2 regions of the Sorangium sp. So ce295 genome follow, and region 1 is predicted to be linked to the other one. Evidence: predicted binding sites of a transcription regulator. Region 1 holds the regulator's gene; the other holds the start of a gene.
The links. The regulator HrcA, encoded in region 1, represses chaperone genes, less so after heat shock. The targets are predictions, from matches to a motif close to GNTAGCACTCNCCNNNGGNGAGTGCTANC.

Region 1 (4,207 bases):
CGGCGAGAAGGCCATCGTCGTCGTGACCGGCACGTTCGCCGAGCCGCCCGGCGCCGTCTTGACGGAGGCCTGGGCCGGCACAGCGCTCGTGGCCGGCGCGTTGGGCGTGTAGATGAGGGTCTTCGCGCGCTGGAGCGGGCTCGCTGCCGCCTGCTGCGCGGCGGCCGCGGGCTGCGCGGCGGCTGCGGCGGGCTGCGCCGCAGGAGAGCGCGCGGGCGCAGGCGCCGCGGCAGCAGGGGCCGCCGCGGCGGCGGGCTTCGCTTCGCCGCGCGACGCCAGCAGCTTCTTGACCTTGTCGATCATCTGCTGGGTGTCGAACGGCTTGTCCATGTGATCGTCCGCTTGCGCGCCCGATCCCTTCGCGGGGTCGAACGGGTTCTGCTTGGACGACAGGATCAGGACGGGCGTCGCCGGTGAGGCCTGCTTGATCGCCTTGCACAGCTCGTAGCCGTTCTTCGGCTCGAGCGTGACGTCGGCGATCACCAGGTCGGGTTTATCGCTCTTGAGCTTCTGCAGCGCAGCGTCGGCGCTGCTCGCCGTCACGACGCGGAAATCCTGACCCGCAAAGGTGATTTCGAGCACTTTGCGCATGGTCACGCTGTCGTCTACGGCGAGAAGGGTGCTGGCCACGAACGGGTCTCCTCTCAGATGGCGAGAAAGCGGCGACGGCTCTGGATATCTTCGGCCCCCGTCGCGCGATGTGTCAACATTCGCGGTGTATTTCGCCCCCGCGGGCCCCGCGGAGGCGCGTTTTTCCGCGCCGGTAGAGCCCGGTCCCACGCTGGTGGGCGGAGCCGAGGCGCCCCGCTGAGCTCTACATGCGTCCGCTCCGACCCGCCACTCCGCCGAGCCACGAAGACAAAACCGCCAAAACGACCGGGGTCCACCCGGCCGCCCAGGTAAGACCTCCGCAGGATGGCCGCTGGACGGTGCCCGCCGAGCTGGATCGGCGTCCGCTGGACGGGGCCGTCCGTGCGCTGGCCGAGGTCTCGTGGTCCGACGCGCGCCGGTTGATCGAGACCGGCAAGGTGCTTGTCGGGAGCGCGGTGGCGACGAGCGCCCGTCGGCGGGTGCTCGGCGGGGAGCTGATCGAGGTCCGCCTGCACGCGCCGAGGCCCGAGACCGTGCGGCGGCGCAAGCTCGAGGGCGAGCTCGTGGTCTACGCGGACGCGAGCGTCGTCGTGGTGAACAAGCCCGCCGGGGTGAGCACCATCCCGTTCGGCGACGAGGATCCCGCGGAGCAGGCCGCGACCCTCGACGCGCTGGTGCGCGAGGTGCTGGCCAGGCGCGACCGCCTGCGCGGGCGCGCGCCGCTCGGCGTGGTGCAGCGCCTCGACAAGGGGACGAGCGGGCTGCTGGTCTTCGCGCGGACGCTCGCCGCGAAGAAGCACCTCGCGCAGCAGCTCCGCGTCCGCGCGATGCACCGGCAGTACCTGGCGCTCGCGCACGGCGCCGTCCCGCGCGGCACCTACCGCAGCTACCTCGTCGAGGATCGGGGCGACGGGCTGCGCGGCTCGGCGCGCGACGGGCGGCGCGAGGGGCAACTCGCGGTGACGCACGTGGAGCCGATCGAGGTGCTCCGAGGGCCGCAGGAGGGAGCCGGCGCCGGGGGCGTGACGCTCGTCGCGTGCCGGCTCGAGACGGGACGCACGCACCAGATCCGCATCCACCTCGCGGAGGCCGGGCACCCGCTCGTCGGCGAGACGGTCTACGTGCGGGACTACCGCGGGACGAAGATCCCGGCCGCGCGGTTGATGCTCCACGCGGCCGAGCTCGGCTTCAACCACCCGGCCGACGATCGGCCGATGCGCTTCCAGGCGCCGCCGCCCCCGGACTTCGACGACGTGCTCGAGCGGCTCCGCGCGCCGCAGCGGAGGGGCGCTACTTGACCTTGCCGCGGACCTCGGTCATCGCCGCGGCCGTGGCGTCGACCAGCGGCATGACCTTCGCGTAGTCCATCCGCGTCGGGCCGAGCACGCCCACGGTCCCGGCGACGCGGCCGTTCTCCATGTACGGCGCAGCGACGAGGCTGAGCTGGCCTCCGCCAAGGTCGCCCGCCTCGCTGCCGACGAACACGGTGACCTCACCCGCGCCGGCGGCGAGCGTCCGGTCGAGCAGATCGACGAGCTCCTCGCGCTCCTCGAGCGCCTTCATCAGCTTCTTGAGCCGGTCGACGTCGGCGTACTCAGGCAGATCGATCAGGCGGTTCTGCCCCTCGATGACGACCTCGCTCCGCCGGGTCACGTCGGCCGTCGCCTTGCTGCCGAGCTCGAAGGCGCGGCGCCTCAGCGCGTCGATCTGGAGGCGCTCGTCCGCGAGGCGGCGGGCGAACAGGTCCCGGATCTCGCCCAGGGTGCGCCCCTCGATGACGTCGGTGAGCAGGTTGTGGATCCGGGTGAGCTCGCCCTCGTTGATCGCCTCGTCGGCCGAGATGAAGCGGTTCGCGACCGAGCCGTCGGCGAAGACGAGCACCGCGAGCAGCTGCCCGGGCTTGGTCGGGATGAAGCGCAGCTGGGCGAGGGCGCGGAGCTCCGCCCGCGGCGCCGCGACGACCGCCGCGGCGCCGGACAGCTCCGAGAGGTAGCGCCCGGTCTCGCGGAGCGGATCGTTCGCCCCCGCGTAGATCTCGGTGAACCTCGCGCTCAGCTCGGCCTGCTGCTCGGGGGACAGCGACCGGAGCTCGACGAGCGCGTCGATGAACAGCCGGAGCGCGCGATCGGTCGGGATCCGCCCGGCAGAGGTGTGCGGCTGGTGGAGGTACCCCGCCTCCTCGAGGTCGGCGAGCACGTTGCGGATCGAGGCAGCCGAGAGATCCAGCCCGTACTTCCGGGCGAGCGTCCTGCTGCCAACTGGGTCGCCCGTTGCGATGAACTCGGTGACCGCGGCGAAAAGGATCTTTCGAGCTCGGTTGGAAAGATCACCCATGTCAGTTGCATGCAGCGCACAAGCGCGCCGCGGTGGCTACCTGGACCAGGGACCGCCCGGACCGGGAAGCCATGCGGGCCGGACCTTCGCTCCCGTACGTCAAGCTGCGCGTGCGGGCGCTTGACCCACGGACGCGCATGCGACCCATTTTGAGGGGATCGCGCGGCCCGGTCAAATGTCGCGGTAGGATCGGGCAGTAGCCACCAGCCACCCCGCGCACGGGGCCCCGCTCCACCGGATGGCGGCGCGGCCGGCCACGTGGTCGTGGTCGTGTCGTGGTCGTGGTCACTTGCCCCCCCCCCCGAGAGGGTCGGCCTGCCTTGCTTCGCACGAGGGATGTACCGCAACGATGCCGCCCGCACGCCATGCCGCCGCTGCCTGCGCGCTCGCCCTCGCGCTCGGCCCCCTCGCCGTCGCGCCGAGCGCGCAGGGCAAGCCGAAGGTCAGGTACCATCAGGACTGGGCGAAGCACCCGTCGGCGCGCTACGCGGCGATGAGCGCGGAGCAATGCCGTGCGGCGCTCACGCAGCGGAAGATCGCGTTCCAGCCGGTGCAGCGCGCGCCGGGCGTGCTCGCTCCGGTGCGGCTGATGCATGGGGTCGGCGGGGTCCTCTACCGGACGGCGCTGCCGGCCCATCAACGCGCGGGAAACCCGCACGACGTCTTCGACTGCCGCCTCGCGCTGGCGCTCTCGGACTTCAGCCGGATCCTCCGCGCGCACGACATCGACGAGGTGCTGATGTTCTCGGCCTGGCGGCCTCCGGCCAGGATGTGGCCCGAGGGCAGGCTCGCCACGAGGCACCCCGGCGGGCTCGCGATCGACCCCTACAGGTTCGTCAAGGAGCGCGTCGGCGGCGGGTTCGCGGAGGACTGGCTCGAGGTGGAGCGCGACTTCGTCGGCAGGCGCGGCGCGCCGGTCTGCGGCGAGAGCGCCCGCCCGACCGGGCGGCCCCGCGGGGCCGGCAAGGGGGCGGGCAGCGGCCCTCCAGCGGACGCGGCGGCGCGAGAGCTGCGATCCATCGTGTGCGAGGCCGTGGACCAGCACATCTTCACGTCGATCCTCACGCCCAACTACGACCGGGCGCACAAAAATCACCTGCATCTCGAGGTGACCCCCGGCGTCCAATGGCATCTCGTGCGCTGATCCGGGAGGGGCCGTCCTCCGTCCTCCCGCGCGCAAACCCGCTCTCCCTTCGAGGTCGACCCGCTATGTTAGCCCGCGTGCCCGCACGAAGACCCCCGCTCTCCCGCGCGTCCGCCGCGCTGGCGCTCGCCGCCGTCG
Region 2 (4,207 bases), 4.1 Mb from region 1:
GTACCTGCGCGGCGGCGAGGGGCGCTCCTTGACGCTCGCGCTGCGCGACGGCGCGGGGGCGCTGATCGGCTGCGCCACCCTGTGCGTCATGACGCGGCCACAGCCTGCCGAGATCGGCGGGCGCGAGGCGCTCGCCCAGCTCGGGCTGCTGGGCGCCCCGCCGCTCTGGATCTCCGACGTGGGCGAGGCGCCCTCGTGGACGGCCATGCCGATCTGCACCTCGCTGCGCGAGGACCACCGCGGGCGGGGGCTCGGGGCCCCCCTGCAGGCGGCGGCGCTCCGGGAAGGGCACGATCGCTTCGGGATCCGGTGGTTCTACGCGCTCGTCAGGGCCGGCGACGAGATCGCCAAGCGCATGAACGCGCGTTGCGGGCTCGCCCCGCACCGCGCCGAGGGGTTCCTCGTCGCGTCGGCGGTGCCCCCCGAGAAGCCCCGGCGGCCGGCGGACGGGCGCCGCGGCTCAGGCTGACAGCACGGGCGCGAGGAGAGAGCGCCGCCGTCCTAGCCGAGGAGCCACGGGGCCGGCGCCTCGCCCGCGAGGCGCCTGCGGATCGTGTCGAGCGCGCGCTCGAAGTAGCCGTCGCGCGCGACGACGAACTCATCGAGCCGCACGTCGCGCGGCTCGACCTTCACGGCGCCCGCGGCGTCCGGCGGCCGCCGCACGACGCCGCTCGCGCGGGGCACCTCGCCTCGGACGAGGCGCAGCGCCGCGCCGAGCGGGAGCGACAGCAGCGCGGTCACCTCGCGCGGATCGGGACGCAGCTCCTCGAGCGCGCGGCGGGTCGTCGCGAGCAGCACGTCCTGCAGCTCGCGATCGACGATGCCCGGCGCGTGATCGTCCTGGCTGCGGCGCGTGCCGAGCCGGACAACGTCGCGCGGCGAGAGCGGCAGGCCGATCTCCTCCTCCGCCTCGCGCAGCGCCCCAGCGAGATCCTCTCCGGCGCGGTAGTGCCCCGACACGGCGACCTCGAGCGCGCCGGGCCAGGTGTCCTTGTCGGGGCTGCGCTGCTGGAAGAGCACCCAGGGCTCCGCGGCGCTCCGGCCGCCGTCCGGCTCCAGGCCATCGGGCCCCCGCTCGAGGAGCACCCACACGTGAACGCTCCGGTGCCAGTCGCCGTCGCGGTGAACGAGCCTGCGCGCCTTGCGCACGCCGAGCGGCCGGCCGCCGTCATCGAGGAGGTCGAAGAGCTCCTCTTCGTCTTGCGCCGCCATGCGCCACAGGGTAGCGCAACGTGAACGGAGCAAGACGTCTTCGCTGATCTGCGTGCTCGCTCGTTCGATGACGCTGTGCTTCTTGCCGTGCCCGACGCACGACATCAGACGGAAGCAGCAGGAAACGAGGCGAGAGGTGTGAAGTGGCGATCCCAGCGGGAATCGAACCCGCGTTACCGGCGTGAGAGGCCGATGTCCTAACCGCTAGACGATGGGACCTTGTTCTGTGGAGAAGACCGACAGCAGAGCTGAGCGGCCTGGCTGGGGGACAAGGATTCGAACCTTGATAGCAAGAGCCAGAATCTTGCGTCCTGCCGTTAGACGATCCCCCAAGGGGTCAGCGCCGTGTTCATCAGCGCCACGGGCCGCGGAATCTACTCGGGCTGCCTGGATTGTCAAGCGATCAAAATCGGACCCGCCGAAGAAAAATGCTCACCGCCAAAAATCGCCCAGTTCTCGCGTGTTTCGAGCGACTCGGGCATCGAGCGAGCCCTTCCCCCTGCTCGGCTCCTCGCTCAACCCGCTCCGCCCTCGTTGTATGCCGTCCGTTGTCGTCGCGCTGATGCCATCGCGCTCTCGCCATAATCCGTCCGTACTGTCTTCGCACTCTCGGAGGGCTCGTCCCTGGGGAGGCTCCACGATGTCGCGACCGCGCTCTCGCCGTCGCCCGTCGCTTCTCCAGCCATCTCGGCTTCGCCGCCCTGGACTTTCGGCCCCGGAAAAGTCGCGGCTCCCTGCTGCGTGCCCTTGACGCGCCGGGTGACTGATTTACTTTCGGCCGCGGTTTAGCCACCGGCCTAGGAGAGTGCCAAGACACTGCGATGTCGGGCACTTAGCTCTCGTCGCGCGGGCGGATCGCCCCAGCGGGGGGGCGAACGGGACCTCCGGCGAGCCGATGGTCAGTCAACAAGCCGAGGACGAGGGAGCCAGCATGAAAATCAGGCCGCTGCAGGATCGGATTGTCGTCAAGCGCGTCGAGAGCGAGACGAAGACCAAGGGGGGCATCATCATCCCCGACGCCGCGAAGGAGAAGCCGATCGAGGGGCGCGTCGTCGCGGTGGGCAACGGCAAGGTCCTGAAGGACGGCAAGGTTCGCCCGCTCGATGTGAAGGTCGGGGACAAGGTGCTGTTCGGCAAGTACAGCGGCACCGAGGTGAAGCTCGACGGCGAGGAGCACGTGCTCATCCGCGAGGACGATGTGCTCGCCGTGACCGAGTCCGCCTCGTGAACCAGGTCTGAGGCAACCGAACGCAAGCGTTAGTACACGCGGCCGCGCGGCCGCGAGGGGATTGAGAGATGGCTGCGAAGCAGATCGTTTTTAGCCGCGGCGCCCGCGCCGCGATCCTCAAGGGCGTGAACACGCTCGCCGATGCGGTCAAGGTGACCCTCGGGCCGAAGGGGCGGAACGTCGTCATCGAGAAGAGCTGGGGCTCCCCGGTCGTGACGAAGGACGGCGTCACGGTCGCCAAGGAGGTCGAGCTCGCCGGCAAGCTCGAGAACATGGGCGCCCAGATGGTGCGCGAGGTCGCCTCGAAGACGAGCGACAAGGCCGGCGACGGCACGACGACGGCGACGGTGCTGGCGCAGGCGATCTTCGGCGAGGGCCTCAAGCTCGTCGAGGCCGGCCACAACCCGATGGATCTGAAGCGCGGCATCGACGCGGCGGTCGCGAAGGTCATCGAGGCGGTGCAGAAGGCCGCCAAGCCGACCAAGGACAAGGACCAGATCGCCCAGGTCGCCACGGTCAGCGCCAACGGCGACAAGGAGATCGGCCAGATCCTCGCCGACGCCATGGAGAAGGTCGGCAAGGAGGGCGTGATCACGGTCGAGGAGAACAAGCGCATGACGACGGAGCTCGAGACCGTCGACGGCATGCAGTTCGACCGCGGCTACCTCTCGCCCTACTTCGTGACCGACCCCGAGAAGATGACCGCGGTGCTCACGAACCCGCTCATCCTCGTGCACGAGAAGAAGATCTCGGCCATGGCCGACCTCCTGCCGCTGCTCGAGCAGGTGGTGAAGCAGGGGCGCGAGCTGCTCATCCTCTCCGAGGACATCGAGGGTGAGGCGCTCGCCACGCTCGTCGTGAACAAGCTGCGCGGCACGATCAAGGTCGCCGCCGTGAAGGCGCCCGGCTTCGGCGATCGCCGCAAGGACATGCTGAAGGACATCGCGATCCTCACGGGCGCGACGCCGTTCATGGAGGACCTCGGCCAGAAGCTCGAGAGCGCCACGGTGCGCGACCTCGGGACGGCCAAGCGGGTCGAGATCGACAAGGACAACACCGTCATCGTCGACGGCCAGGGCGACAAGACCGCCATCAAGGGCCGCATCGAGGCGATCCGCAAGCAGATCGCGGACACGGCGAGCGACTACGATCGCGAGAAGCTCCAGGAGCGGCTCGCGAAGCTCGCCGGCGGCGTCGCGGTGGTGAAGGTCGGCGCGGCGACCGAGGTCGAGATGAAGGAGAAGAAGGCGCGCGTCGAGGACGCGCTCCACGCGACCCGCGCGGCCGTCGAGGAAGGCATCGTGGTCGGCGGCGGCGTGGCGCTCTTCCGGGCGGCCGCCTCGCTGGAGTCGCTCAAGTTCAACGACGAGCGCGACGTCGGCGTGCGGCTCGTGCGCCGCGCCGTGGAGGCGCCGCTCCGCCAGATCGCCCAGAACGCGGGGGTCGACGGGACGGTGGTCGCGGAGAAGGTCCGGACGGGCGCGCCGACGTTCGGCTACAACGCCGCGACCGACTCGTACGAGGACCTGCTCGCCGGCGGCGTCATCGATCCCGCCAAGGTCGTGCGGCACGCGCTCTCCAACGCGGCCAGCGTCGCCGCGCTGATGCTCACGACCGAGGCCCTCGTCGCCGAGAAGCCCAAGAAGGAGAAGGCCGCGGGCGGCGGGGCTCCCGGCGGCATGGGCGGCATGGGGGGTATGGGCGGCATGGGGGGTATGGGCGGCATGGGCGGCATGGGCGACTTCGACATGGGTTGATCGCCTGTCC

Region 2: the regulator HrcA is predicted to act here: its motif matches at 1,997-2,025, upstream of groES (co-chaperone GroES).

Annotation. Positions count from the first base shown of each region.
Region 1 covers NZ_CP150324.1:13,793-17,999, reverse strand. Annotated here, with positions in the region: gene WMF11_RS00060 (response regulator transcription factor) at 1-630, opposite strand, end outside; gene WMF11_RS00055 (RluA family pseudouridine synthase) at 930-1,889, shown strand; gene hrcA (heat-inducible transcriptional repressor HrcA) at 1,882-2,925, opposite strand; gene WMF11_RS00045 (hypothetical protein) at 3,275-4,069, shown strand; gene WMF11_RS00040 (hypothetical protein) at 4,147-4,207, shown strand, end outside.
Region 2 covers NZ_CP150324.1:4,094,448-4,098,654, forward strand. Annotated here, with positions in the region: gene WMF11_RS15555 (hypothetical protein) at 1-469, shown strand, start outside; gene WMF11_RS15560 (NUDIX hydrolase) at 502-1,212, opposite strand; tRNA gene WMF11_RS15565 (tRNA-Glu) at 1,357-1,431, opposite strand; tRNA gene WMF11_RS15570 (tRNA-Gln) at 1,471-1,544, opposite strand; gene groES (co-chaperone GroES) at 2,144-2,440, shown strand; gene groL (chaperonin GroEL) at 2,509-4,197, shown strand.